Regions from separate parts of the Nonomuraea muscovyensis genome, predicted to be linked through region 1. Evidence: riboswitches for the same ligand, from Rfam matches in the RefSeq annotation. Region 1 holds a riboswitch; each other region holds the start of a gene.
What was found. A riboswitch is a leader RNA that binds a small molecule or an ion and turns the genes downstream of it on or off. The one in region 1 is predicted to bind cyclic di-AMP.
Positions count from the first base shown of each region.

Region 2: linked by a shared signal. The riboswitch ahead of FHU36_RS03145 (C40 family peptidase) and the one ahead of FHU36_RS11070 (C40 family peptidase) in region 1 are both predicted to bind cyclic di-AMP.
Region 3: linked by a shared signal. The riboswitch ahead of FHU36_RS45240 (hypothetical protein) and the one ahead of FHU36_RS11070 (C40 family peptidase) in region 1 are both predicted to bind cyclic di-AMP.
Region 4: linked by a shared signal. The riboswitch ahead of FHU36_RS30860 (coiled-coil domain-containing protein) and the one ahead of FHU36_RS11070 (C40 family peptidase) in region 1 are both predicted to bind cyclic di-AMP.

Region 1 covers NZ_JACHJB010000001.1:2,346,655-2,353,818, reverse strand. The annotation lists gene FHU36_RS11080 (hypothetical protein) at 1-221, opposite strand, end outside; gene lysX (bifunctional lysylphosphatidylglycerol synthetase/lysine--tRNA ligase LysX) at 392-1,873, shown strand; gene FHU36_RS11070 (C40 family peptidase) at 1,921-2,970, opposite strand; cyclic di-AMP (ydaO/yuaA leader) riboswitch at 2,976-3,132, opposite strand; gene FHU36_RS11065 (amino-acid N-acetyltransferase) at 3,397-3,966, shown strand; gene FHU36_RS46295 (RDD family protein) at 4,052-5,491, shown strand; gene FHU36_RS11055 (RDD family protein) at 5,603-6,085, shown strand; gene FHU36_RS11050 (histone-like nucleoid-structuring protein Lsr2) at 6,599-6,931, shown strand.
Region 2 covers NZ_JACHJB010000001.1:653,464-660,627, reverse strand. The annotation lists gene FHU36_RS03160 (response regulator) at 1-386, shown strand, start outside; gene FHU36_RS03155 (NYN domain-containing protein) at 531-1,853, shown strand; gene FHU36_RS03150 (C40 family peptidase) at 1,936-2,913, shown strand; cyclic di-AMP (ydaO/yuaA leader) riboswitch at 3,250-3,410, shown strand; gene FHU36_RS03145 (C40 family peptidase) at 3,604-4,020, shown strand; gene FHU36_RS03140 (hypothetical protein) at 4,155-5,075, shown strand; gene FHU36_RS03135 (M48 family metallopeptidase) at 5,088-6,359, shown strand; gene FHU36_RS03130 (glycosyltransferase family 4 protein) at 6,356-7,164, shown strand, end outside.
Region 3 covers NZ_JACHJB010000004.1:195,795-202,958, reverse strand. The annotation lists gene FHU36_RS38820 (hybrid sensor histidine kinase/response regulator) at 1-1,172, shown strand, start outside; gene FHU36_RS38815 (hypothetical protein) at 1,240-1,668, opposite strand; gene FHU36_RS38810 (hypothetical protein) at 1,661-2,011, shown strand; gene FHU36_RS38805 (WXG100-like domain-containing protein) at 2,011-2,889, shown strand; gene FHU36_RS38800 (YbaB/EbfC family nucleoid-associated protein) at 3,095-3,415, shown strand; gene FHU36_RS38795 (DUF5302 domain-containing protein) at 3,503-3,703, shown strand; cyclic di-AMP (ydaO/yuaA leader) riboswitch at 3,869-4,005, shown strand; gene FHU36_RS45240 (hypothetical protein) at 4,189-5,040, shown strand; gene FHU36_RS38785 (DUF4032 domain-containing protein) at 5,071-6,276, opposite strand; gene FHU36_RS38780 (DUF885 domain-containing protein) at 6,299-7,164, shown strand, end outside.
Region 4 covers NZ_JACHJB010000002.1:3,056,927-3,064,090, forward strand. The annotation lists gene FHU36_RS30840 (nucleoside/nucleotide kinase family protein) at 197-823, shown strand; partial or broken gene FHU36_RS30845 (TrpB-like pyridoxal phosphate-dependent enzyme) at 864-2,183, shown strand; gene FHU36_RS46945 (50S ribosomal protein bL37) at 2,313-2,390, opposite strand; gene FHU36_RS30850 (DeoR/GlpR family DNA-binding transcription regulator) at 2,533-3,312, shown strand; gene galT (galactose-1-phosphate uridylyltransferase) at 3,309-4,388, shown strand; cyclic di-AMP (ydaO/yuaA leader) riboswitch at 4,460-4,598, shown strand; gene FHU36_RS30860 (coiled-coil domain-containing protein) at 4,604-5,560, shown strand; gene FHU36_RS30865 (hypothetical protein) at 5,896-6,420, shown strand; gene FHU36_RS30870 (DUF2716 domain-containing protein) at 6,395-7,164, shown strand, end outside.

The sequences.
Region 1 (7,164 bases):
TCCTGCTCGTCGTCCCACTCGACGCCGATCCACCCCTGCGCCTTGGCCAGGCCGTGCCTGGCGTGGACGGGGCCCCAGGAGTCGGCGAAGTCGTAGCCGGAGGACGTCGCGGTGGTCGTGGTGGCGGTCGTGGTGGTGGCGCCGGCGGCCGAAGGCAGTGACAGGGCCATCGCGGTGGTGGCTGCGACGGCGAGGGCACCGGTCGCGATCCTCTTCATCATGATCTCTCCTCGGACTCTCACCCGGGCCGGCGCCCTGCCGGTCCCCCCCAGGAGTCCCTGAGTCATGAGTAGGCGAGAGGCCTTGCAGTGCCCCTTCAGCGCCCCTTCAGCGCCCCTGCGAGGGGCCGACGAGCCCTTGCAGTTCGCCATATCCCCTACGCTTTGATGGTGTGAGCGACGAACTTCCCGAGCAGATGCGAATCCGGAGGGAGAAGCTCGACCGCCTTCGCAGCGACGGCGTCGATCCTTACCCGGTCAATTTCCCGCGCACCGCGACCAACGCCGAGGTCCGGGAGCGTCACCAGGGCCTGGAGCCCGACACCGCCACCGGCGAAACGGTCGCGGTCACGGGCCGCGTGATGCTCAACCGGGTGGGCGGCAAGCTCTGCTTCGCCACGTTGCGCGACGGCAGCGCCGACCTACAGGTGATGATCTCCCTCGACAAGGTGGGCGAGGAGTCGCTGGCCGCCTGGAAGCGCGACGTCGACCTCGGTGACCACGTGGGCGTGACGGGCGAGGTGATCACCTCCCGCCGCGGGGAGCTGTCGATCCTGGCCGACCGCTGGGAGATCACCGCCAAGTGCCTGCGCCCCCTGCCGGAGAAGCACATCGGCCTCACCGACCCCGAGGCCCGGGTCCGCCAGCGCTACGTCGACCTCATCGTCAACGACGAGGCCCGGCAGATGGCCCGGCTACGCAGCGCCACCGTGCGCGCCGTGCGCGACTTCTGGCACGAGGAGGGCTACCTCGAGGTCGAGACGCCGATGCTGCAGCCGATCCACGGCGGCGCTTCGGCCCGGCCGTTCAGGACCCACATCAACGCCTACGACATGGAGCTCTACCTTCGCATCGCGATCGAGCTCTACCTCAAGAGGCTGGTCGTCGGCGGCATCGAGAAGGTCTTCGAGATCAACCGCAACTTCCGCAACGAGGGCGCCGACTCCACGCACAACCCCGAGTTCACCATGATCGAGGCCTACGGCACCTACCTCGACTACCACGACATGGCCGACCTGACCCAGCGGATGTACCAGAAGGCCGTCGTCGCGGCGCTCGGCACCACCGTGGTCAGGCACGGCGACACCGAGGTGGACCTCGGCCTGGAGCGGTGGCCGCGGGTGCCCCTCTACACCCTGGTCTCCGACGCGGTCGGCGAGGAGATCACCACCGCCACCGCGCTGGAGCGGGTGCGCGCGCTGGCCGACAAGCACGACGTCCACTGGGACCCGAAGTGGGGCCAGGGCAAGGTCGTCCAGGAGCTGTTCGAGGAGCTCGTCGAGCACACGCTCGTCCAGCCCACGTTCGTGATGGACTACCCGCTGGAGACCTCGCCGCTCGCCCGCACCCACCGCCACGACCCGCTGCTCACCGAGAAGTGGGACCTGATCGGGTTCGGCACCGAGCTGGGCACCGCCTACTCCGAGCTCAACGACCCGATCGAGCAGCGCCGCCGCCTGGTCGAGCAGTCGCTGCTGGCCGCCGGCGGCGACGCCGAGGCCATGCAGCTCGACGAGGACTTCCTGCAGGCCCTCGAATACGCCATGCCCCCGACGGGCGGCATGGGCGCCGGCATCGACCGGATGATCATGGCCTTCACGGGCAAGAACATCCGCGAGACCATCCTCTTCCCGCTGGTCAAGCCGACGCACTGAGCGCGGGTGGCGGGACACTCCGGTGTCCCGCCCCACCGGGCGGCGCCTCAGTCGGCGACGCGGACGGCCCCTGCGAAGGGACGGCGGGCGATCGAGGCGACGCGCACGACGTCGCCCGTGCGCGGCGCGTGGACCATCAGGCCGCCGCCGAGGTAGATGCCGACGTGGTGCAGGTCGTTGTAGAAGAACACCAGGTCGCCCGCGCGCAGCTCCTCCTTGGAGATGTGCCGCCCCGCGGTCCACTGGCTGCCGGTGTAGTGCGGCAGCGAGATGCCGACCCGCTGGTAGGCCGCCATGACCAGCCCCGAGCAGTCGTAGGAGCCGGGCCCCTCGGCGCCCCACACGTACGGCTTGAGCTGCTGCGTGAGCGCCCACCGGGCGGCCTCGGCGGCCTTGCCCGAGCCCACGACGGGCAGGTTGACCCGCGTGGCCCGGGTGCCCGGCCGGCCGGCCTCGCCGACCGCGCGCCGGTAGAGGTTGCTTTCGACCTTGGCGACCATCTTCACGATCTTGTCGCGCTTGGCACCGAGGTCGGAGACGAGCTCGGTGACCTCCTCCATGCGGGTCTTGGCCTCGTCCCTGGCCCGCCTGGCCGACTCCATGGCGTCGAGGACCTGCTTGAGCTGCTCTCCCTGCTGCTGCGCCAGCGCGTACGTGGTGGCGGCGCTGTCGAGGAACTGCTCGGGGTCGCCGGAGCGGAGGAAGGGCAGGGACCGCCCGAGGGTGCCGCCCATGTACTGGCTCTCGACCACCTGGGCGGCCTTGGCGCGCTTGGCGGCCAGATCGGCCTCGCTGGCGTCCAGGGTCTTCTTGGCGGCCTCGGCCGTCTTCTTGGCGGACTTGAGCTTCTCCCGCTGGGCGTTGAACTGCTCGGCCAGCTTCTCGATGTCCAGATGCATCTGCTCGACCTGCTTGGCCAGCGAGTCGAGGGACGGCTTGGGGTCGGCGGCGGCCGGGGCGGCGGCGAGACCGGTGACGAGGGCTGTGGCGGCGACGAGGGCGGTGCCGAGGAGGGCGAGACGGCGCGGGCCGGTCTGTTGCGGAGGGCGGGCGGGTGTGCCCACTGAGGTCCTCTCGCGACCGCGCGTACGCTTCACCAATCGGCTCCTCTCATCGACGCCTACCGGGTTAGCTGACGGGTTCGGGCCGGAGCAGCCCTACCGAGCCGGAGCTCGGACTCACCCCAGTGATGGCGCTCTGGCGAGCTCGCCACCGGCGGGTCCCCGGTTCCCCGCGCGGGGATTGGGCGCGTCTCCGCGCGGGACGCGCGGGTGACATCGTCGCTGGACACTAGTGCACCTTGGGTTGGTGCTCAACCAGAACTGCCAACTCTGTAGAGGTTCAGCCACCGAAGAGTCACAAGGTGGTGTCCTGTCCTCTCGTCCAGGGCGACTTTACGCCCTGTTTGCCGTTGCTTGGGCCGCCGGTGGCCCGTCTTGTGTAGTCCGGAGCGATATGCCGGATGGAGTCGACAGGGCGGGATTTTGGGATGAGCCGTAATGGGATCTGTACGCTGGTAACCCATGGAGCAGGTCGCCGAAGTGACAGTCCCTGACACCGAAGTCGTGGTGCGGCGTGCCCGCACGTCCGATGTCAGGACGATCAGGCGCCTGGTCGACACCTACGCCGGTGCGGGTCCACGCCTCCTGGAGAAGGCCACCGTCACGCTGTACGAGGACATCCAGGAGTTCTGGGTGGCCGAGCGGGGCGGCGAGGTCGTCGGGTGTGGCGCGCTGCACGTTCTCTGGGAGGATCTGGCGGAGATCCGCACGGTCGCCGTGGACCCCGCGTCCCGGGGCCTGGGGATCGGTCACCGGATCGTCTCCGCGTTGATCCGCACGGCGAGGGATCTGGGGCTCAGGCGGGTTTTCTGCCTGACTTTCGAGGTCGACTTCTTCGCCAGGCACGGGTTCCGTCCCATTCAAGGCACCCCCGTCTCACCTGAGGTCTACGCCGAACTGCTGGCCTCGTACGACGAGGGTGTGGCCGAGTTCCTCGATCTCGAACACGTCAAGCCGAACACCCTGGGCAACACCCGCATGCTGCTCCATCTGACATCGGGTGACGCAGGCCTTGACGCACAGGAAAGGTGATTGTTGATACCTATGTCGATACGTTGGGCAGCACAGGCATGTGTCCTGACACGTGCCACACGCGCACGCGAAGCGAGGTGACACGGTGAGCACCGGACAGCCGCCGTATCCGCAGGACGATTCCGGCGAGCACGCTCCCGGATCTCCTCCCTACGGACAGCACAACCCCAACCGCCCCCACGGCGAGCCCGACCCCGACGCGACGATCGTGGGCTACCGGGCCGACGACTACGCCCAGCCCGGCTACGGGCAGCAGGCGCAGTCCCAGCCCGGCTACGGCCAGGGCCAGCCCCAGTACGGCGGCCAGCCCGGCTACGGCCAGCCCGCGCAGCCCCCGTACGGGCAGCCGGGCTACGGCCAGCCGGACCCCTCCGGCCAGCAGTACGGCCAGCCGGGCCACGGTCAGCCCGGTTACGGTCAGCAGCCGCAGTACGGCCAGCAGCCCGACTACGGGCAGGGCCAGCCCGGCTACGGCCAGCAGGGCCAGCCCGGTTACGGCCAGCAGCCGCAGCCCGGTTACGGGCAGCAGGGGCAGTCGCAGCCGGGTTACGGCCAGCAGGACCCCTCCGGGCAGCAGTACGGGCAGCCGGGTTACGGCCAGCAGGACCCCTCGGGGCAGCAGTACGGGCAGCCGGGTTACGGCCAGCAGCCGCAGTACGGCCAGCAGCCGGCCTCGCAGCCCGACTACGGCCAGCAGGGCCAGCCGGGTTACGGCCAGCAGCCGCAGCCCGGTTACGGGCAGCAGGGGCAGTCACAGCCGGGCTACGGCCCGCAGGACCCCTCCGGCCAGCAGTACGCCTACGGGCAGCAGCCGCCGTCCGGCCAGCAGTACGGTCAGCCGGGGTACGCCCAACCGGGCTACGGTCAGCAGCCGCAGCCCGGTTACGGGCAGCAGGACCCCTCCGGGCAGCAGTACGGTCAGCCGGGTTACGGCCAGCAGCCGCAGCCCGGCTACGGCCAGCCCGGCCAGTACGGGCAACCCGGCTACGGCCCGGTGGGCGTGCAGCCTCCCGGCGCTCCCGCCCCGCTGGCCGAGTGGTGGCAGCGGCTGGTGGCGCGCGTCATCGACGGCGTCATCTTCGGCGTGGTGACCGTCGTGATGACGATCATCTTCACGACGCTGCTGCTCGCCGGCTACAGCTGGGACAGCGGGCCCACGCCCGGCCTCAGCGGCATCGTGGTCTCGTTCCTGCTGGCGCTGGTGCTCACGGCGCTGTACATCGCCTACGAGTTCTTCCTGACGAAGGCCAAGGGGCAGACCGTCGGCAAGATGGTCATGGGCATCAAGATCGTCCCGGTCGGCGGGCCCCTGCCGCCCGATGGTCTGGCCACCGACGTGGCGCTCAAGCGGGCCGCCGTGACCTGGGGCGGTTATCTCCTGACCGGCTTCCCCATCACGTTCCTCGCGACGCTGCTCGGCTGGGCGGTCGTGGCTGTCAACGGCGCCTCACAGCTGTGGGACAAGCCGCTTCAGCAGACGTTCGCCGACAAGGTCGGCAGGACGGTGGTGGTGAAGGTCAAGTAAGCCCTCCCGGGTGCGCGAACAGAGGTCGGCGGCTGGCCGGCCTCTGTTTTGTGTGCGAGGGCCGTACCAAAATGGGAGTCGGCCGGGTTCGCCGACGGGCGGGGTGAGGTTATGACCGGGACGCGGGCGGGCGCGGTGCCCGCGGAATGGTGGGAACGGCTCGCCGCGCGGCTCATTGAAGCTCTCGTCTTCGGGGTCTTCTATTACATTCTGTTCCTCGCGCTGTGGGGTGTCTTCCGGACTGTAGGGGTGCTGGACGCGTTCCAGGGGCGGCTGCCCGGCGTGTTCGCCTGGTTGCTGGCGGGGCTGGGTTATGCCGGCTACGACTGGTCCGCCCTTTCCCGGGGCGGGCGCACGTTCGGCAAGGCGATCATGAAGATTCACGTGGTGCCGGACGATCTTCCGCGGCGAGCTGTGCTGAAACGCTCGCTTGTGTATCCGGGACCTGCCATGCTGATGGGCATTCCGGGCGTCAATGTGCTGGCCGGAATCCTCGTCTTCGCCGTCGGGATGCTCATCCTGATCGACAGGCCGTTGCAGCGTGGGCCCCATGACAGGCTTGCCGGAACGCTGGTCGTCAAAGATCTTCGTTGACCGGCGAGGTCGCTGCTCGGGCGCCTTTCCGCAAAATTTTCGCTTGATCCGGTAAGGAGCCTGGAGAGACTGGCATTAGGCTATGGGGCATCTGGGTCGCCGATGCGGTGTCCCTGCCGCGCGTAGCCCGTGAGGCTGCCGCTATCGTCGGGTGCAGGCGTTGTCGCCTGATGCCGCATGAGGGCTGCTCATGCTCGGCCGCGCCGCGTGGGCATTAAGGGCGGCCCGCCGAACCCCTGTCCGCTGTGGAGGCGAGGACGAATGCAAGCCGTAACAGAGGTATTGTCAGCGCTCATCCCGCCGGCGGTCGTCGGTGGGGCCTTCATCTTTGGCGCGGTGAAGTTGCTCCGCGCGGAGGGGTCCTGGCGGCGCCCAAACCACCGGGATCAGGCCGAGTAGGGCAACTGATCGGCGAGTCAGGGGAATCCCTGCAGGGCTGAATTGTCTCCGCGCCTTTCCGGGTATATGTTTGGGCCAGCGAATGAAACAATGCTCCGGGAAAGGATTGCGTAGATGGCCAAGCAGATCCAGGAGATTCTCATCGATGACCTCGATGGCGGCGAGGCCAATGAGACGGTCAGCTTCGCTATTGACGGCGCCTCCTATGAGATTGACCTCAGCGACCTTAACGCCAAGAAGCTCCGGGACGCCCTCTCACCTTTCGTGCAGCACGCCCGCCGGGCCGGCGCCGTGTCCACGCGGAAGAAGGGGCGTGGCGGGCAGCGCGCGATGAGCCGCGAGAAGAGCTCGGAGATCCGTCAGTGGGCCAAGGCTCACGGCCTGCCCGTGAGCGAGCGGGGCCGTATCGCCTCCACCGTCGTGGAGAAGTACGAAGCGGCTCACTGAGAGGGCGGCTTCCGCTGACCATGCGCTTATGCCGTTCGCCTCGGACCCCGGCGAACGCCATAAGCGCATGATCATTTTCGGGGTCGTCCCGAATGCTGGACAACCCCGACGGTGAATGATCTTCGCTTGCCCGCTTTTTGCGGGCTTTTGGGCCTCGGATCGCTCTCCTTCCTGTCGGGGAATGCCGTGGGCGCAAGCTCTTTTGCTCCGGCGTCCGGCAAAAGAGGTTTCTT
Region 2 (7,164 bases), 1.7 Mb from region 1:
ACGCGCAGGTGCTGCGCGCCCTGCGGGCCGGCGCGGCGGGCTTCCTGCTGAAGGACATCCCGCCGCGTGAGCTGGTCGAGGCGATCAGGAAGGTGGCGGCCGGCGAGCCGATCCTGTCGCCCGCCGTGACGCGGCAGCTCATCTCGCACGTCTCCGGAGCCGCCCGCAGCCGCGCCGACCGGGCCCGCGCGCAGCTCGCCGGCCTCAGCGAGCGCGAGCGGGAGGTGGCCCTGGCCATCGGCCGGGGCTGGAGCAACGCCGAGATCGGCCGCGAGCTGTACATGAGCGTGGCCACGGTCAAGGCACACGTCTCGCGCATCCTCACCAAGCTGTCGCTGAACAACCGGGTGCAGATCGCGCTGCTGGTCCACGACGCCGACCTCTGAGCCGCCGGCCGGGGCCGTCCGCGCCCGCTCCGGACGACCGCACTTCTCGAACTAACGCTTGTTTATGCGGATCGAGCGGTTACGGTCAGGTACGCGGCAGCCGTACCCTTGTCTGAAAGGGCATGTCACGAAGGGACAGTGGGGATGAGCTCAGCGGGTGAAGGCCTGTCTCGCCCGCTTCCCGAGCAGGTGCGGCTCAACGTGGTCGACCTGGCGGCCCAGGTTCTCGGTTCGATGCCCGCTGTCGCGGTGCCCCCGCCGCTGCGCGGCATCGCCAAGTTCGACCCGCGCAAGCGCGCCAAGCTGGGCGGCGCGCCCATCGCGGCCCAGCTGGAGAACGACAAGGAGTTCCGCGAGGCGGTCGCCGAGTCGGTGACCGCGGGCTGGCCGGAGCTGGTCGCCTCGCTCGTCGACGGCCACGTGCCGCCCGCCGCCGACCCGGTCCTGGTGGCCGCGGCCGCCTACCTCGTCCGCCCGCCCGGCTGGGCCGAGATGGTCGAGGTGGCCCGCGCCGACCTCCAGCAGTCCGCGGCCGCGGCCGAGGGGTCGGAGCGCGAGGAGGTCGTCACCCGGCTGCGCGAGCAACTCGCCGCCCAGAAGAGCGCGGCCAAGGAGGAGGCCGACCGGCTGCGCGAGCAGCTCAAGGCCGCCCGCGCCGAGAACTCCGACCTGCGCCGCCGGCTGCACGAGGCCCGCGAGCGGGCCAAGGCCGCCGTGCGGCGGGCCGAGGAGATGGAGACGGTCGCCGAGGAGGCCCGCACGGCCGCCACGGCGGCGGGCAGCGCCGGCGAGTCCGAGCTGCGCCGCCTGCGCGAGCGCCTGGCCGACGTCGAGAAGCAGCTCGAGGCCTCGCGCCGGGCCGCCCGCGAGGGGCGCAGCATCGAGGACGCCCGCATCAGGGTGCTGCTCGACGCCCTCCAGGACGCCTCCGCCGGGCTGCGCAGGGAGCTGGCCCTGCCCACCATGATCAGCAGGCCGGCCGACTCCGTCGCGGCCGTCACCGGCGAGCGGCCGGGCGTGCGCGGCGTGCCCGCCCGCGCGCTGGCCGACGACGACCCGCAGCTTCTCGACCAGTTGCTCGCGCTGCCGCAGGTGCACCTCATCATCGACGGCTACAACGTCACCAAGTCCGGCTACGGCACGCTCACGCTGGCCGACCAGCGCAACCGCCTGATGACCGGCCTCGGCGGGCTGGTCGCGCAGACCCGCGTCGAGGTGACCGTCGTCTTCGACGGCGCCGAGCTCATCGCGCCCGTCCAGGTGGTGGCGCCGCGCGGCGTGCGGGTGCTGTTCAGCGCGCCCGGCGAGATCGCCGACGACCTGATCCGCCAGCTCGTCCGCGCCGAGCCCCCCGGCCGGGCCATCGCGGTGGTCTCCTCCGACCGCGAGGTGGCCGAGTCGGTGCGCCGGATGGGAGCCAGACCCGTTCCGTCTGGACTGCTGCTGCGCCGGCTCGGGCGCGCATAGATTACGAATCTGACGTTTAGGTGAGATCTCACCCGTCACTTCAGTACTATTCGCCCCAGAACTGATCCTGGGAGGCGACACTGTGAGGTTAGGCCGGGTGCCGGTGGCCGCGGGAATCACCATCGGGCTGCTGCTGTCCCCGACAGGCGGGGCCCACGCCGAGCCGAAACCCACCATCCCCCAGGCGAAGGCCAGGCTGGCCAAGCTCAACGACAAGGCCGACAAGGTCGTCGACAGGTACAACACGGCGACGGAGAACCTCAAGAAGGCCCAGTCCACGTACACCAAGCTCAACGACATCTACAAGCGCAAACTGGCCACCGTGGCCGGCCTGCGCGAGGAGCTGGTGAACATGGCGGTCGACACCTACCAGGCGGGCGCCGACGTCACCAGCCTGCCCGCGCTGATCAGCGGCGGCGACCCGGCCAACCTGCTCAACAACGTGGCCCTGGCCGGGCAGCTCGCCGAGGAGCGGGCCGCGAAGCTGGCCGCCTTCGACCGCGAGAACCGCGGACTGAAGGGCCAGCGCGACAAGGCCGAGGACGCCCTGGCGGCGGCCGACAAGGAGCGCGACGCCGTCCAGAAGGAACGCGCCGAGGTGCTCAAGCTCATCGCCCAGCAGAAGAAGCTGCTGGACCGGCTGGGCGCCTACAAGACCGGCAATCCCAACAGCACGGGTCTGAAGTACACGGGCGCCGCCTCCGGCAACGCCGCCGCGGTGCTCAGGTTCGCCTACGCGCAGGTCGGCAAGCCGTACGTGTTCGGCGGGACCGGGCCGGGCGGCTGGGACTGCTCGGGCCTCACCCAGGCGTCCTGGCGGGCGGCCGGGGTGTCGCTGCCGCGCACCACGTGGCAGCAGTGGGCCTGGGGCGCGAGCCGCAAGGTGGACTTCCCCCAGGGCCTGCAGCCGGGCGACCTCATCTTCAGCGAGGGCCTGGGGCACGTCAGCATCTACGCCGGCAACGGCCAGATCGTGCACGCGCCGCAGACGGGCGACGTGGTCAAGATCGTCAAGCTCACCGCGTACGGCCGCAACATCGTGGGCGCCATCCGCCCCTGAGCGGGTTCCGCGGGCGCGCGTCCGGCGGGTGCGCGGTCTCTGACGGACCGCGGTCGACGGCTGGGAAGAAGTGACGGTTGAGCCCTGACAGGCCGGTGTTCCGTCAAGTGTGAGTACTGTCACATTTGCGTAACGGATCATCGTGTCGAGCTGCGATTCGTGACCTTACTGAGGTCCTTATCCGATCTTTACAGCTTGACCGGGCCTTTGCCGGATCGTGACCCGGCGCGTAACTTCTGGCGACGCGACGCCACGCCATGGCGCCGCGAACGACATCGGCCAGCCGATGACGCGATGGACATCCAGCGGTCACCGCCGCCCGATCGACCCCTTTCAGGCGGTGACCTGCCGAATCCGTGCAGCCAGGAGGCACGGAGCCGGGGACCCAGCGATCCCTTCCCCGAGGGATCAGGGGTGAATCGGCGCCTCACGCGCCGTAGGGCTACTTCCAGGCCCGAACCCGTCAGCTAACCCGGTAGGCGTTCGTGGAAGAGTCAAGGAGAAATCCTGTCTACCTCCCCGCAGAACCCCCGTCTGTCCCGACTCGCCCTGGGTGGCGCAGCGCTCACCATGACCGTGACGGCCGGAGGTATGGCCGTCCACGCTCCGGCGGCGCAGGCGGCGACGACAAGCACCACGACAAGCACCACGGCGACCGGAACGGTCACGGCTTCCACGACGACAGCGGTCATGTCCGCCACGTCGGTGAACAAGGCCGTCAAGAAGTCCCGGGCCGCCCGCCAGGCGGCGAAGGCGCGTACGGCCGTCGACGTGGCCAAGGACCAGATCGGTGACCCCTACCGCTTCGGCGGCACCGGCCCCGGCTCGTTCGACTGCTCCGGCCTCGTCCAGTACGCCTGGAAGAAGGCCGGGGTGCGCATCCCCCGTGTGACGAACGCCCAGTACGCGGGCATCAGGAAGAAGGTCTCCTTCAGCAGTCTCAAGCCTGGTGACCTGTTGTTCTTCCGCGGGCTCGGCCATGTCGGCATGTACGTCGGCAAGGGCAAGATGATCCACTCGCCGCGCACCGGGCAGACCGTGCGGGTCGAGAAGCTCAGCGGATGGCGCAAGGCGTCGTTCGTGGGCGCGGTACGTCCCGGCGCGTGAGCCGTCACGAAGACCCCGTTGGCGCCCTCGACCCACAGGCGCGAACGGGGTCTTCGTGTGCCCGCCCCCTTCTCGCCCCGCCACATCCTGGAAGCGGGCGGCCACACCGGACGGGACGACTACCATCGGGTAGCGTGTCCGTGCAGGTGAACCGTCGTGCCGCGCTGGCCTGCCTGCTGCCTCTCGCGCTGGCCGCCGCCGACGCCCCGCCCGGGCCCCCCGAGCCGTGGCCCGGTGAGACTCTCCTGGTGCGCGGCACCCGTTCCCTGATCCTCGCCCAGCGTCCGCCCGCCCACCATCAGCCCGCCCGCACCCGGGGCGATGACCGCCTCGGCTCGTCGCCGGAGGCTGCCCCGGGGCCCGGCACGCCGGGCGGCCGTCCCACCCCGCGGCCCGGGCCGGAGGGCTCGCTCACCGCCACGTCTCCGGAGGCGCTGCGTGAGCTGGCGCGGCGGGCCGACCTCGCCGCCGGGCGGGTCGGCGCGGTCCTGCGCCGCACGGTCCGTCCCGTCGTCCTCGTGCCCGCCTCCGCGGCCGAGTCGGCGCGGCTGGCCGGGACGGGCCCGCTCGACGGCCTGGCGGCCGTGGCCGACGGCTGCCGGGTGATCGTGGTCCCCGGAGGGTTCGACCGGCTCACCCCCACCGGGCGCGACGTCGTGCTCGCCCACGAGCTCACCCACGTCGCCGCCGGCACCGGCGGGCTGCCGGTCTGGCTGTACGAGGGCTTCGCCGACTACGTCGCCTACCGTGACGCCGGCCTGGCCGTCCCGGTGGCCGCCGCCGAGCTGGCCGCCGAGGTGCGGTCCGGCCGGGAGCCCCGAGAGCTGCCCGGCCCCGCCGCGTTCGCGCCCGGGGCGGCCCGGCTGGCCGCGGCCTACCAGGAGGCGTGGCTCGCGTGTCGGTTCATCGCCGAGCGGTCGGGGGAGGCGAGGCTGGTGAGTCTCTACCGTGAGGCCCGCGCGGTGGGCGCCGAACGGGCGCTGTCGGCGCTGGGGCTCCCGGTCGCGACGTTGACGGCACTGTGGCGTACGTACGTGCGCGACGAGCTGAGGTAGGGGGCACCCACGATGGACGACCGTCGCCAGGAGGCGGGGGTGCGGGAGCGGCGGGAAGCCGGGGTGGCACTGGTCGTGCTGGGCGTCGTGGTCCTCGCCGTGGTGGCGTTCACCACCCCCTGGCGGGCCCTGCCGCCGGGCACCGTCCCCGCACCCGACCCCGCCCGCGACTTCACCCCCCTCCAGCTCGCCAGGGCCGCCGCGTTCGACGCCGCGACCGGCCCGCCCGGCTACCTGTCGTACGGTCTCGGCCTGCTGTTCGCCGGGCTGCTCGTGCTCACCCCGTTCGGCGCCCGGCTGCTCGGCCGGCTGCGCGGCCCGTGGTGGCTGCGGGTCCTGGCGGGCGTGCTGCTGCTGACCGCGATCCTGCAGGCCGTGCGGTGGCCGCTCGGCGTCTGGTACGAGATCCGGCTGCGCGAGTGGGGCCTGTCCACGCAGGACTGGGCGGCGTGGACCGGCGACCGGCTCAAGGGCCTCGGCGTGAGCGTCGTCCTGACCTCCATCATGGTCCTCGCGGTCGTGGCGCTGGCCCGCAGGGTGAGGCGGTGGTGGATCCCGGCCGCCGCCGGGGCGTTCGCGCTGACCGTGGCGGCGTCGTTCGTCTACCCGGTGGTGTTCGAGCCGCTGTTCAACGACTTCCGTCCCATGCCCGACGGCCCGCTGCGGACCGCTCTGCTGGCGATGGCCGAGCGCGACGGGGTCCCGGTCGACGACGTGCTGGTCGCCGACGCCTCCCGGCGCACCACCGCGCTCAACGCCTACGTCTCCGGTTTCGGCGCGACCCGCCGGATCGTCGTGTACGACACGCTGCTGACGACCCCGCGGCCGGAGGTCGAGCTGGTCGTGGCCCACGAGCTCGGCCACGCCGCCCACGACGACGTGCTCAGCGGCACGCTCGTCGGCGCGCTGGGCGCGGCGACCGGCGCCGTCCTGCTGTTCGCTCTGTCCGGCCTGGTACGCCGGCGCACCGGGATCGCCTCCATGGCCGACCCGAGGGCGGCCGGCGTGCTCCTGGGCCTCGTCAGCCTGGCCGGCGTGCTGTCCGGACCCGCCCAGAACGTCGTCAGCCGCCACGTCGAGGCCCGCGCCGACGTGCACGCGCTCGACCTCACCAGGGCCCCGGCGACGTTCGTCGCCATGCAGAACCGCCTGGCCAGCGCCAACCTGTCCGACCTGTCGCCGGATGTCGTGGAGTATGTCCTCTATGCATCCCATCCGACCGCGCCCGAGCGCATCGCCCTGGCCCGCGCCTGGGCGCGGCTGAACGGCGTACCGGAGCCGTGACCGCACCGGCAGCGGGCGCCGGGGGCGAGATCCGGGTGGTCGTCGTGACCAACGACTTCCCGCCCCGCCCCGGCGGCATCCAGTCGTTCGTGCACGGCCTCGCCCTGCGCACCCCCGGCGTGGCCGTCTACGCGCCGGCCTGGACGGGCTGCGCCGCGTTCGACCGCCGCCAGCCGTACCCCGTCGTGCGCCACCCCACCTCGCTCATGCTGCCCACCCGCGCCGTCGCGCGGACGGCGGCCCGGCTGGTGGCCGGGCACGGCGCGCGGACCGTCGTGTTCGGCGCGGCGGCCCCGCTCGGGCTGCTCGCCCCCGCCGTACGGGCGGCGGGCGCGCGGCGCGTCGTCATGCTGACCCACGGGCACGAGGCGGCCTGGGCGGGCACGCCCGGGTTCCGCGAGGTGCTGCGCCGCATCGGCGGTCACGCCGACGTCGTCACCTACCTCGGCGAGTACACGCGCAGCCGGCTGGCAGCCGTCATCGACCCCGGCAAGCTCGTCCGGCTCGCCCCGGGCGTCGACACGGACACCTTCCGGCCGGCGACCGACCCGGAGGCGGCCAAGGCCCGGCTCGGCCTGGCGGGCAGGCCCGTGGTGGTGTGCGTCTCCAGGCTCGTGCCGCGCAAGGGCCAGGACCAGCTCATCCGGGCCTGGCCGGAGGTGCTGCGGGCGGTCCCCGACGCGGTGCTGCTGCTGGTCGGCGGCGGCCCGTACCGCCGCACGCTGGAGCGGCTGGCCCGCGGCCTGCGGTCGGTCCGCTTCACCGGCACCGTCCCGGCGGACGGCCTGCCCGGCTACTACGCGGC
Region 3 (7,164 bases), on a different contig from region 1:
TGCGCGGCGACGGGCCCGAGGACGCCGGGCTGGCCGCGCGGATCCTCCAGGACGCGGGCCTGGTCGTCGAGGAGGCGGCGGACGAGTGGTCGGCGCTGCAGGCGCTGCGGGCCGCCGCCGCCGAGGGGCGTCCCTTCGACCTGGCCGTGGCCGACCTGGAGGTGGGGGCCGCGATCCTGGCCGACCCGCTGCCGTGCGAGACCAGCGTGGTCGTCCTCGTCACTCCGGGCCGGGCGGGTGTGGCCTGGCCGATCGCCTCGGCCGACCGGGTGGTGCAGCCGATCACCCGGCCGCTGAGCCGCCGCCGCCTGCTCGCCGCCGTGGAGAACGCCCTCGGCGCGGGCGACACCTCGGTCGCCTCCACCGTCGCCCCGGCCCCGGCCCCGGCCCCGGCCCCGGCCCCGTCTCAGGCCTCTGCTCCAGGCCCCGCGAGGCCGCAGCCACCCGTACCCGACGAGCAGCAGCCCCTTCCGGGGGCGCGGCCGGACGCCCCGGTACGGGCGCGGATCCTGCTGGCCGAGGACGACGAGGTGAGCCGGAACGTCGCCACGATCGTCCTGCGCAAGGCCGGCCACCACGTCGACGCCGTGGACGACGGCAGGCAGGCGGTGAGCGCCGCGCTGTCCGGCGGGTACGACCTGGTCTTCATGGACTGCCAGCTCCCGGTCCTCGACGGGCTGGCGGCGACCGAGGAGATCAGGCTCCAGGAGGAGCGGCGCACCCCGATCATCGCCATGACCGCGGCCGCCATGCCCGGCGACCGGGTGCGCTGCCTGGACGCCGGCATGGACGACCACCTCACCAAACCGGTGAACTGGCAGCACGTCCTCGCCCGGGTGCCCGACTGGATCGCGGCGCCCGGCCTGCCGCCCGAGTTGGAGGGGCTGGCGCCGGAGGACGTCATGGAGATCGCCGCCGCGTTCCGCGCGACGGCGGGCGAGACGCTGGACGAGCTGCGGCGGGCCGTTCGGAAGGGCGACCTGGAGCGGGTGGCGGCGCTCGCGCACCGGCTCGCGGGCAGTTGCGCCACCGTCGGGGCAGGCGGCGCGGCCGACCTGTGCCGCCGCGTCGAGGACCTCGCCCTCGGGGGAGGCGCGGACACGGCCCTCCTCGACCGGCTCGACGAGGAGTTCCGCGAGATACCGCGGTGGATGAACAGCTTGTGTTCGTAAGTTAACGCGGCATGGCCGACTGTTACACCAGTGAAATTTGTCGTCGTTAGTGTCTTGTCGTCCTTGATCATGTGTTTTGTGGACTTTGGAGAGGGGAGAGCCTGATGGGCGAAACCGGCACGCCGGCCCCGACGAGCACCCCCACGCCCACCGCGACCCCGACCGGCACCCCGACCCCCTCGGGAAGTCCCACGCCGACCCCGACGGACAGCCCCACGCCGACCCCGTCGGGCAGCCCCACCCCGTCGCCGTCGGGAAGTCCCACGCCGTCGCCGTCGGGTACGACGACCCCGAGCCCCACCCCCTCCGACACCTCCGGCCCCACCCCGCCGCCGGGTTCGCCGAGCCCGTCCCCCACGGACCCGCCCGATCCCACCCCCTCCGGCCCCACCCCCGGCCCGTCCACCTGGCCGGTCCCGATCCCGTCCCCTTCGCCCGCCGCCCCCACTCCGGCCGCCCCCGCGCCGAGCCCGGGCGAGTCCGGCCAGGTGGCCATCGACTGGATGTCCATCCGCGAGCTGGCGAGGCTGTTCGACAAGGCGGGCGACGACCTCGTCGCGGCGCACCGCCTCGCCGGCCCCCTGGGCGGCACGTCGTCCCTCGTGGGCGACGACGAGGACGGCCGCGCGTGGGCCGGGTGGTACGTCGACGGCTACGACGGGCTGGTCCGCTCCATGAACCGGCTCGCCGAGGCGAGCTTCACCGCAGCGGCCACGGCCCGCGACTTCGAGGTGCTCTGGGACGTCCTCGAACAGAAGATCATCTCGTCCCTGCCGGTGATCCCCGACCTGTCCGAGCCGCCGATCCCCGGGCCGCCGCCGCACCAGGAAGGTGCCTGATGCTCGATCCCTTCCAGGCGCTCGCCTGGTTCGCGGGCGTGCACGTCCCCGAGGCCGACGTGTCCAACCTGCGCGGGCGCGCCCGCGAGCTGCGCGCGCTCGCGGACGACGTGGACGCGATCGCCCGCGGCACGCGGGAGGCGATCGAGACGGCGCTCAAGGCGAACGACAGCCGCAACGTGGAGCGCTTCGCCCGCCTGTGGGAGGTCGAGCTGGGCCCCCGCTACGCCAACATGCGCATGACGCTGACCGAACTGGCCGACGGCTGCGAGGAGTACGCGGACGTCGTCGACGAGCACCGCGAAGAGCTGAAGGTCATCGGCACCCAGCTCGCCGCCATGGCGTTCACGCTGCTGTTCGGCTACCTCTATCCGGCGGCCAGGGTCGCCGCCCAGGCGGTGTTCAAGTGGCTGGTGGCGCGGGCCAGGCTGGAGAGGACGATCTTCCAGAAGCTGATGCAGGCGATCCTCACCAAGCGGATCGGCAGGTTCAACGTCGGCACGTACGCGGTGCGCGAAGGGCTCGACGCGCTGGCCGACTCGGTCGTGTGGGCCGTGGGCAAGACGGCGGTGCACGCCGCCAGCTCGGCCGCCACGGGCCAGGACATGGGCAACCTCTGGACGTACGCGGGCAAGCACTTCCTCGCCGAGATGGCCTACAACGGCGGCATCAAGGGACTGCGGGACGTGCGCAAGGTCGTGCCGGCCACGAAGTTCACCGAGACCATGCTCGGCACCGGCCCCATGGGCACCTTCTTCCGCCGTACCACGTCCGCCGCGACCCTGTACGCCCTGGTCGCGAGCGGGGGGATGAGCGACGAGGGCACCCTGCGCTCCGCCCTCGCCCATGCGCCCCGCGCGTTCCTGCTGCGCCGTTAGGCGGGAACGCCGGGTGCGTGACGGCCGCGACACGGCGAGCACACGGACAGCGCGACGCGCGGGACACACGGACAACGCGACGCGCGAGGCGCACGGACAGCGCACCGCGCGAGACACAGACAGCGCGACGCGCGGGACACACGACGGCGGGAACGCGCCGAGCCCGTGATCGGGCAGGGCGTGAGACACACGGACAGGAGCAGTCATGACCACACAGCGCAGCGGGGACCCGGAGATCGACCGCATGCTCGCCCAGCTCGCCCAGCAGACGGAGTTGCTGGAGGAGGTCGGCCGCAGCCTGGAGGAGGCGCGCGGGCGCGGCGTGGCGGCGGACGGGCAGGTCCAGGTGGAGGTGCTGCCCAGCGGCGGGCTCGCCGCCCTGCGCATCGCGCCCCGCGCGATGCGGCTCGGGTCCGAGGAGCTGGCTGAGGCGATCATGGAGGCGGCCAGACGGGCCGAGGAGGACGTCACGGGCCAGACCTTCGCCGTCACCCAGCGGCTCCTCGCCGGGCCGGACGGCCACTGACCCCGCGAAATCGCCGGGAAGGCCGGTTTCGCGTGACGAGCGGGACCATGCGAAGCTTGTTGATGTCCCCAACACCAGGAGGTCCTCATGGCCGAAACACCGGAGCCGGAAGTCAGCGAAACTCCCGAGGACGAGATGAAGCGCAAGTTCCGCGAGGCGCTGGAGCGCAAGCGCGGCCAGCAGGCCGGCGCGGGCGCGGGTGGCAGGGGCTCCGACGCGTCGAAGATCCACGGGGCGCACGGCCCGGCCGCGAACAAGCGCTCCTTCCGGCGCAAGAGCGGTGGCTGAGGCAGTACTACACCAGGGGGCACGGCATGCCGTGCCCCCTTTTTTCTTTGCCGTCACAGGTAGATCTTCGCCCGATTCATGGCCTTACCTTTGCCTATGTCCGTTTTGCGCGCTAGAGTCAATCGCGTTACCGGCCAGTGACCTAGCCCTTCACCAGGAAGAGGCGGCTGACCGGCGCCGAATCCCGCGCCAGCGGGAACCGGGGACCCATCTCCTGGGGTGAATCCGACCATCGCGTGTCGGTAGGGCATCTCCACGCCCGAACCCGTCAGCTAACCCGGTAGGCGAGATGGAGAGGACACCTTCCCTGATGCACTACCGCGTATCCCCCCACTGCGTAGCGTCATCCGCCGCCTCCTGAGCGGCCCCCGCACCAGACCTTTTCCGCGCTCCCGCGCGTAGCGACCGTTCGGCCTCTGCCCGGCTACGCCCTGCCCCGCGAGCGCGGTTTCCCTGTTGCCCAGCACAAAGGACTTCACCACTCCATGTCTCCCCGATCCGGCATGCGTTCCCTCCTGCTCACCGCCTCCGTAGCCGGTGCGCTGACGCTCGGCGGCACCGCCGCCCACGCCGACGTGCCCGAGGACCAGCAGGTCCTCCTCAAGGGCGCCACCACCGCCTCCTACTTCTGGGACGACGCCTCCGGCCGCGCCGGAGACACCGGCCTGCCGGCCAGCGGCAAGCCCATGCAGAAGGGGATGGCCGCCAGCCCCAGCTGGCCGCTGCTGACCGAGGGCTACGTCGTCTACAAGGGCAAGAAGATGCCCTTCTTCGTCGGTGACCGCGGCCCCGGCGAGCCCTCCAACCGCGGCATCATGCTCGACCTCGACGGCAAGACGTTCGCCGAGCTGACCGGCGGCACCTTCAACACCAACACGCTGCAGGTCAACGGCAACGGCGGCCAGGGCCACATCAAGATCGAGTACGTCATCACCAAGTGGGGCAAGGGCCCGGGCAAGATGAACCACCCGGTGCCGTTCTCGACCCGCGCCTACGCCCGGGTGGACGACAACCCGGCCAAGCCGCCGCAGGTCCTGGCCAAGAAGAAGGCGCCCGCTCCCGCGCCCGCGCCGGCGCCCGCCACCCAGGACGTCGCGGCGAGCGCCGCCAACGCCGGCGAGAAGAAGGCCGCGGCCGCTCCCGCCGAGTCCGGCTCCGCCGGCAGGACCCTCCAGGTCGCCCCCGCCGCGCACGTCACCACCTCCGCGGCCGCCCAGCCGGTGGCCGAGAGCACCGGCGGCGGCACGGTCGGCGCGGTCGTGGCCGCGGCCCTGGTCGTGATCGGCGGCGGCGCCGTCGTGGGCCGCGACCGCATCCGCAAGCTGGTCCGTCGCTGATCCGACTCCTCCCGAGCCGCGGCGGGCCGGTCAGCCCGGCTCGTCGGGGAGCACCGCCTTCTCGTCGGGCTTGTACACCAGGACGTTCTCGATGTACGACTTCACGGCCGCCGGCAGCCCCACGTCGGCGCCCGCCGCCTCCGACAGGTACCACCGGTGGTCCAGCACCTCGTGGAAGAGCTGGGCGGGCTCCAGCTTGCCCCGCAGCTCGGCGGGCAGGGCCGCGACCGTCGGCTGGAACACCTCGGCCAGCCACCGGTGCGCCACGATCGCCTCGTCCTCGTGCCGCAGCCCCTTGGCCACCCGGAACCCGTCGAGGTCGTTGAGCAGCCGCCGCGCCTGGTTCTCCTCCACGTCCAGCCCGGTCAGGCGGAGCAGCCGCCGCTGGTGGTGCCCGGCGTCGACCACCTTGGGCCGGACGATGAGCCGTCCGGTGCCGACCTTGCGCCGCACCATCATCTCGGCCACGTCGAAGCCCAGCAGGTTGAGCCGCCTGATCCGCTGCTCCACCCGGTGCCAGTCGACCTCCTCGATGATCTCGTCCTGGGTGATCTCGGCCCAAAGCCGGTGGTAGCGGCTGACGATGTCCTCGGCGGTCTCCATCGGGTCGACCGAGGGGTGCAGCAGCCCGCCGGCCTCCAGGTCGAGCATCTCGCCGAAGATGTTGGTGTGGGCGTTGTCGATGTCGCCCAGCCGCTGCCCCTCGCTGATCATGGGGTGCATCTCGCCGGTCTCCGCGTCCACCAGGTACGCGGCGAACGCCCCGGCGTCCCTGCGGAACAGCGTGTTGGACAGCGAGCAGTCACCCCAGTAGAAGCCGTTCAGGTGCAGCCGGACGAGCAGCACGGCCAGAGCGTCCAGCAGGCGGGTCAGTGTGTCGGGACGCAGCGTGCCCGACATGACGGCCCGGTAGGGCAGCGAGAACTGCAGGTGCCGGGTGATCAGCGCCGCGTCGAGCCCGTCGTCGCGGCCGGTGACGTAGGCGACGGGCTCCACGGCCGGGGCGTCCAGCCGGGCCAGGTCCCACAGGAGCTGGTACTCGCGCTTGGCGTACCGCTCGCTGATCTCCTTGATCGCGTACACCTTGCCGGACAGCCGGGCGAAGCGCACCACGTGCCGGGAGATGCCGCGGGGGAGATCGACCAGGTGGTGCTGGGGCCAGTCGGCGAGCGGGACGTCCCAGGGCAGGCTGAGGAGGTCGGGGTCGCCGAGCGCGCCGGTGATCTGGAGGGGCATGCCCTCAGGATAGGGTGCGCCGGTGGACGAGTTTCTCACGTGGTACTTTTCCGGACATCCCGTCACCGCCAGCCTGCTCGGAGCCGACGGCTACGACCACACGCTCGGCGACTTCTCCGCCACCGCCTTCACCGCCAAGGTCGGTGAGCAGGAGCGCTGGCTCGATCGGCTCTCCCGGCTGGAGACCCCCACGCCGGACGACGCGATCGACAGGGACCTCGTGCTGGCGCAGCTGCGGGGCTGGCTGGCGCTCGCGTCCTGGCCCGAGTGGCGCCGCGACCCGGCCGCCTACCTCTCCCCGATCTTCGCCGCCATGTTCACGCCGTTCCAGCAGCGGCTCAAGCCCGAACCGGAGCTCGTGACCGCCGCGATCTCCCGGCTGGCCGAGGTGCCCGGGGTGCTGGCCGCCTGCCGGGCCAACCTCGACCCCGACCTCGCCGCGCCGCTGCTCGTCGAGCGCGGGCTCGGGCAGGCCCGCACCGGGCGGCAGTTCCTCACCGTGACCGTGCCGTCGATGGTGCGCGACGAGGGCCTGCGGGCCAAACTGGCCGAGGCCGCCGAGCCCGCCGGCCGCGCCTTCGACGAGCTGGTCGCGTTCCTGGAGGGCTTCCGGTGCGGCGGCACCTGGCGGATGGGGGAGGGCCTCTACTCCACGCTGCTGCGCGAACGCGAGCTGCTCGGCTACGGCGCGCCCGAGCTGCACGAGAAGGGCAGGGCCGCCTGGGCCGCCCTGGACGGGCGCATGCGCGAGGTCGCCCCGGGCGTCAACGGCACGGACGACTGGCGGGCCGCGATGGAGGCGCTGATGGACGACCATCCGCCGACCCTGGCCGCCATGCGCGAGGAGTACGAGGCCGAGACGCTGCGCGCCCGCGACTTCGTCCGCGC
Region 4 (7,164 bases), on a different contig from region 1:
ACGCAGGCATCGTGTCGGCAGGCCGCTGCGGGGGGCGGCCTGCCTCGTGGCGTGGCGGGCCCCGGTCGTCCCCAAGGCGACGGCCTCGGCCCCGGGAAGCGGTGGTCGCCCGCCGTCACCGCGCTGCGTCGAGCCGGGTGCGCCTTCGGTCATCGTGCGAACGCCCGGGATCGGGCGGGCAGTAGGCTCGGGGGCGATGCGTGTACGACCGATCTCGCCCGAGGCCCTGGTGCGGGAGCTGGCCGAGCGGATCGACGCCCGGCCGCGTACGGGACGGGTGCGGGTGGCTGTGGACGGCGCGCCGCCCAGCCGGCCCGGGTGGCTGGCCGACGAGTTGGTGGGGCCGTTGAAGCTGCGCGGCCGCCCCGTCGTGCGGGTGTCCGCCGCCGACTTCCTGCGGCCGGCCTCGCTGCGGCTGGAGTACGGCCGGACGGATCCCGAGGCGTTCTACGACTGGCTCGATGTCGGCGGCCTGCGCAGGGAAGTCCTCGACCCCCTGGGACCCGGCGGCTCGGGCCGGGTGCTGCCGGCGCTGTGGGACAGTGTGGCCGACCGGGCCTACCGCCTGCCGTACCGGTCGCTGCCCGAGGGCGGGGTGCTGCTGCTGGACGGGACGCTGCTGCTGGGCAGGGGCCTGCCGTTCGACATGAGCGTCCACCTGTGGCTGTCGGAGGCGGCGCTGGCGCGCGGGACCGGCGAGGAGGAGCGGTGGCGGTTGCCCGCGTACGCGCGCTACGAGCGCGAGGCGCGGCCGGGACAGAGCGCCGACGTCGTCGTGCGCGCCGACCGCCCAGGACACCCGGCGCTCCAGGTGAGCGGTTGACGGCGGCGGGCTTGGAACGCGCCAATCACGCGCGCAGACTGGTGCAATGACGCTTCCCAGCCACTGGTACAACATCGTCCCCGATCTGCCCGTCCCGCCTCCGCCGCCACTCCACCCCGGCACGCGGCAGCCCGTGGGGCCCGAGGACCTGGCGCCGCTCTTCCCGATGGAGCTGATCGGGCAGGAGGTGAGCACCGAGCGGTTCGTCGCGATCCCGCAGGAGGTGCTCGACGTCTATCGGATGTGGCGGCCGACGCCGCTGCTGCGCGCCCGCCGGCTGGAGCGGGCGCTCGGCACCCCCGCCAGGATCTACTACAAGTACGAGGGCGGCTCCCCCGCCGGGTCGCACAAGCCCAACACCGCCGTCCCGCAGGCGTTCTACAACGCACGCGACGGCGTGCGCAAGCTGACCACCGAGACCGGCGCCGGGCAGTGGGGCAGCGCGCTGGCCTTCGCGTGCGCGCAGTTCGGCCTGGACTGCGAGATCTGGATGGTCCGGGCCTCCTATGACCAGAAGCCCTACCGCCGCTCGCTCATGCGGGTCTACGGCGCGACCGTGCACGCCAGCCCGTCACCGGTGACGGCCGCGGGCAGCAAGGTGCTCGCCGACGATCCCGGCTCCACCGGCAGCCTCGGCATCGCCATCAGCGAGGCGGTCGAGATGGCCGCCGCCGGCTCCGACGTGCGATACGCGCTCGGCTCGGTGCTCAACCACGTGCTGCTGCACCAGACGGTGATCGGCGAGGAGGCGCTCCGGCAGTTGACGGAGGTGCCCGACGTGATCATCGGGTGCACCGGGGGCGGGTCCAACTTCGGCGGCCTCGTCTTCCCGTTCCTGCGGGAGAAGCTGGCGGGGCGGATCGACCCGGTGATCCGCGCGGTCGAGCCCGCGGCGTGCCCGACGTTCACCAGGGGCGTCTACGCCTACGACTTCGGCGACACCGCCGGGCTGACGCCGCTGCTGAAGATGCACACACTCGGCCACGACTTCGTGCCCGACCCGATCCACGCGGGCGGCCTGCGCTACCACGGCATGTCGCCGCTGCTGTCACACATGTACGAGCTGGGCATGTTCGAGGCGGTCAGCAAGTCGCAGTCGGAGTGCTTCGAGGCGGGGGTGCGGTTCGCCCGTACCGAGGGCATCCTGCCCGCACCCGAGCCGACGCACGCGCTGGCCGAGACCATCGCCGAGGCACTGCGCTGCAAGGAGACGGGCGAGCCGAAGGTGATCCTGACCGCGCTGTGCGGCCACGGCCACTTCGACCTGGCCGCCTACGACCGCTATCTGTCGGGCGCGATGGAGGACTTCGCGCTGCCGCAGGAGCGCATCGACGAGGCCCTGACGACCCTGCCCGGCTGACGCCGGCGAGCGCGACAGCGCCCGTGGCGGACGGCCCGTCGTGGACGCCCGTCGTGGACGCCCGTGGTGGGCAGTCCCAGATGGACACCCGTGGTGGGCGGGAGGAGGCCGCCGCGGGCGCCCGCGCGGTCAGCGCGCCGTGGGGCGCTTGCCGTGGTTGGCCTTCTTCTTCTTGCGGGCCTTGCCTTTGCGCGCGCGCTTTGCCATGGCATCTCCCTCACCGGTCGGGTTCCACATGCCTCCCCAAGGTCTCTCGTCTCCGGTCGTGACACAAGCGACACCCCGTATCTAACATTCCCCAACATTTGCATGTCATAATTTGGTGGAATCTGTTGGGAGGAGCGGGGACGTGCTGGCACAGCAGCGGCAGCAGGCGATCCTCGAGCGCGTCCGCAGCAACGGCGGCGTGCGGGTGGCCGACCTCGTGCGGGAGCTCGGGGTCTCCGACATGACGATCCGCCGCGATCTCGAGGTCCTCGCAGAGCGGGGCCTGCTCGCCAAGGTGCACGGCGGCGCCACGGCCCTCGGCCCCGGGTCCACGGAGGAGCCGGGCTTCACCGCCAAGTCGGCCCGCCAGCAGCCCGAGAAGGAGGCCATCGCGCGGCGCGCCGCGCGGCTCGTCGAGCCCGGCACCGCTGTGGCGCTGTCGGCCGGCACCACCACCTGGGCGCTCGCCCACCACCTGGTCGGCGTGCCCGAGCTGACGGTGATCACCAATTCGGTGCCCGTCGCCGATGTCTTCCACCGCAACCCGCGGGCCGACCGCACGGTGGTGCTCACCGGTGGCGTGCGCACCCCGTCCGACGCGCTCGTGGGCCCCGTCGCGGTCGCCGCGATCCGGCGCCTGCACGTGGACACCCTGTTCCTCGGGGTGCACGGGATGAGCGTGCGGGCCGGGTTCACCACGCCCAACCTGCTGGAGTCGGAGACCGACCGGGAACTGGTTGGCGCGGCGCGGCGGTTGGTGGTCCCGGCCGACCACACGAAATGGAACACCGTCGGCATCAGCACGATCGCCGAACTCACCGAGGCGGACGTGGTCGTGAGCGACGCGGGACTGCCCGAGGACGCACGTTTGGAGCTGGCCGAACGGGCCGGCGAACTGATCATCGCGGAAGGGTCGCCGTGAAGCGCACCATCACCCATCTGGCCGACGGCCGGGAGCTCATCTACTTCGACCGCCGGGACGACGCCGACCGCGGCGCGATCGACCGCCGGCCGCTCGATCCCCGGCCGGTGGCCTCGGAGCTGCGCTACGACCCGCTGACCGAGGAGTGGATCGCGATCGCCGGGCACCGGCAGACGCGCACGTTCATGCCGCCGGCCGACGAGTGCCCGCTGTGCCCGTCGACCGACACGCGTCTGTCGGAGATCCCCGCGCACGAGTACGACGTGGTGGTGTTCGAGAACCGCTTCCCCTCCTTCTCCGGCAACCTCGGGACCTACGCCGAGGCGGGCGGGCTGAGCGAGGTGCGTCCGGGCGTGGGGCGGTGCGAGGTGGTGTGCTTCACCTCCGACCACTCCTCGTCGTTCTCGCGCCTGAGCGACGACCAGGTCGAGCTGGTCATGGAGGCCTGGGCCGACCGTACGGCGGAGCTGTCCGCGATCGACGGCGTGGAGCAGGTCTTCTGCTTCGAGAACCGCGGCGAGGAGATCGGCATCACGCTGACCCACCCGCACGGGCAGATCTACGCCTACCCCTACGTGACGCCGCGGACCAAACTCCAGCTGGGCGCCGCCGCCCGCTACGCCGCCGCGCACGACGGCCGCAACCTGTTCGCCGACGTGCTGGCGGCCGAGCGTGCGGGGGCGCGGGTGGTGGCGGCCAACGAGCTGTGGACGGCCTTCGTGCCCGCAGCGGCGCGCTGGCCGTTCGAGGTGCATCTCTACCCGCACCGGCAGGTGCCCGACCTCGCGGCGCTGTCGGAGGCCGAACGGGCCGCGTTCGCCCCGCTCTACACCTCGGTGCTGCGGGCGTTCGACGGCCTGTTCGGCGTCGTCATGCCGTACATCGCGGCCTGGCACCAGGCACCGGTGCGCGAGCAGCGTGACCTGGGCTATCTTCACCTGGAGCTGTTCAGCATCAGGCGCGCGCCCGGCAAGCTCAAGTATCTGGCCGGCTCGGAGTCGGCGATGGGCGCGTTCGTCAACGACGTGCTGCCGGAGGAGGCGGCACGCATGCTTCGATCACAGGTAGATCACTAATTGGTTGCTACTTGGGCTCGCGTGACCATCGATTTACTGTTAATGTCCCTTTCGCACCGGCCGGAACGGCCGGTGCACCAAAGCCTAATCTCGGGCGCGTCGCCCGCGAGCCGGGGACCCAAGCACCTGGGGTGAATCCACGCCTGTGGTAGGGAAGCTACTCCCTCCCGAACCCGTCAGCTAACCCGGTCGGCAAGAGGGAGAGGAAAACCTACGTGGCGGCTGCGTCCCCCGCGCGTCTTGCCATCGGTCTCACCATCGCCGCTGTCGTGGCCTCCAGCCCGGCGGCCCCCGCGCTGGCCAAGCCCAAGCCAGACGAGACCAAGCTCCGCTCGGAACTGAAGCAACTCAACTCCAAGGTCGACGGCCTCATCAAGAAGTACAACCTCAAGCGGGTCGAGCTGGCCAAGGCCCAGCAGGCCGCCAAGGTCGCCCAGAAGCGGCTCACCACCGCCGAGAAGGCCCTGGCGGAGGCCGAGAAGAAGGTCGTCGAGATCGCGCAGTTGCGCTACCAGAGCGGCGACCAGTCGTTGCCGACGTTCCTGCTCCCGGTCACCGGTGCGGGCGCCGCGGTGCTGGAGCAGCTCTTGGCCGAGCAGCAGGCGGTGGTCGACGGTTTCGCCGCCGTCCGCGACGAGAAGAAGAAGGCCGCCGAGGAGGCCGCCGCCCTCGCCGCCAAGATCCGCACCGACACGACGACCGTGGCCGGGCAGCGCGAAGAGGCCGAGGACGTCATCGTCGACATCGAGGACAAGCTCGAGGACCTCATCCCCGTCAGCACCGGCCGCCGCTCGAACGGGACCTGGGCACCGCAGCTGCCGTCCGGCTCCGACAACATCACGGCCCGCACGCGGGCGATGCGTGAGCTGATCAAGCGGAACTTCGCGTTGCCGTTCACGGTCGGCTGTTTCCGCTCGGGTTCGAGCGGCGAGCATCCGCTGGGCCGGGCCTGCGACTTCATGATGAGCACGGGCGGCAGCATGCCGTCGGCCGGCAACCAGGCGCTGGGCGACCGCGTCGCCGCGTGGGCCGTGGAGAACAAGGCGAAGCTCGGGGTCAAGTACGTGATCTGGAAGCAGCGCATCAACCACGGCTCGGGCTGGAGCCCCATGGCCAATCGGGGCAGCATCACCGAGAACCACTTCGACCACGTGCACATCTCGATGTACTGAAGGGGCGAATAGCATCCGATGAGCTATTCGCTGCCTTGACGAAGGCGTTTGAGCTGGTCATGAGGTCGTCCTGCGCGTTGATGCGCGGCCGTCCGCCTGCCACTTCCCACCTTGCTGCCCTCCAGTCCCACGAACGCCGCCATGGTGTCCTGGCAGAGGGCAGCCTCGAAGGCCGGCAGAACGCAGACCAAGCCGCGCAGATCGGGCGCGAAGAGTTCGAGGCTGTCTGCGCCGCAGCCGGACGTCATGTCGCCGGCAGGACCGACGTCGCATTCTCCGACAGTCGGATGGAATCATCGAAGCTCAGCATCTGCCCTGGTCGAGAGCTGATGAGGATGGACGACGTGACGAGAGTGGCTGAGACGCTGCTTGATGCTTACGAGAGCCAATTGCGGGCTCTGGTGCCGCTGGAGTTACCGTGGGGAGCTGTCGTCGAGCGGGATGGACCACTGGTACGAACCCACTACGGCACCCACGCAACCGTCCACCATGCCGCTCTCCGCGACGACCTGGCGGGATTGATCCGACGGCAGCAGGAGCTCTTCGCGGCACGCTGTGAGCCGGTCGAGTGGAAGGTCTACTCTCACGACGCCCCACTGCTCGGCGAATCGCTGCGAGCCGCAGGCTTCGTCCCGGGGCCGGAGCGCACTCTTCTGATGGCCGACATCGCGAAGGTCCCGTCACCCGAAGACCTCCCGCCGGGCATGCGCATACGGCCCCATCTCCCCGGGGAACGTGAGCGGCTGCGCCGTAGGGCCGCGGTCGTGCCCGAGCAGCGACGGCCGCTCTCGGAGTTGGAGGCCGACGGGACAGCCCCGCGGGACAGGATCGGAGATGGAGATCCTGCTGCTGGAGTATGACGGGCGAATCCTGGACGCCGTCTGGATCGAACGCGTGGGCGGCACCGACTTCGCAGCCATTGGCGGAATCACCGGCCCCCGCCGCGAACTGCTCCAAGCCGCGGCCGCCTGGGCGGAATGGCGCGGTGTCCGGCAGGTGTTCCGACACCGTACGCCGCGACATCTCGTCGCGGAGGCACCTGGCTCGCTGGTCCCTGCCTACGCTGCGACGGGCTTCCATGCGATCGCCCAGGTGAGCACCTACCGCTGGGCGCCCGCCGGTGAGCCGGCACGGGACCGTCCCGCAAAGCAGCTCCTGTCAGACCCCGAGCACGACAAGATCTGGAAGCGGTTCGAGACCCGGTTCGAGGTGACCTACGAGACCGCCGCTCGGGGGATCACCGAACCTCCAGCTTCCGCTACCTGGCATCTCGACGCCGTCGAACATCCGGACGATCCGCTGCTGGCCGAGGTGGAGACGATCATCGAGCGCGGACTACGCGCCAGCGCGCGGCCCGGCGACCGGCTCTACCGCCTCAAGTGGTACGTCAGTGGCTCTCGCATAGACCCGACCCGCGTCGGCGGACCAGGGCAGCCACGCTGGACCAGTTACGCCTACCTCGTCGATGAACACGTCATCCAAGTCACCGAAGACCTCCGGATGGGGACGTTCGGCAACTGGTGGGAAGCCTCCTTGTGCGTCTTCGGCCAGGAGCTCCTCACGCACGTGGACGAGGAACTCACCGAGCTTCTCGGCACCGTCCT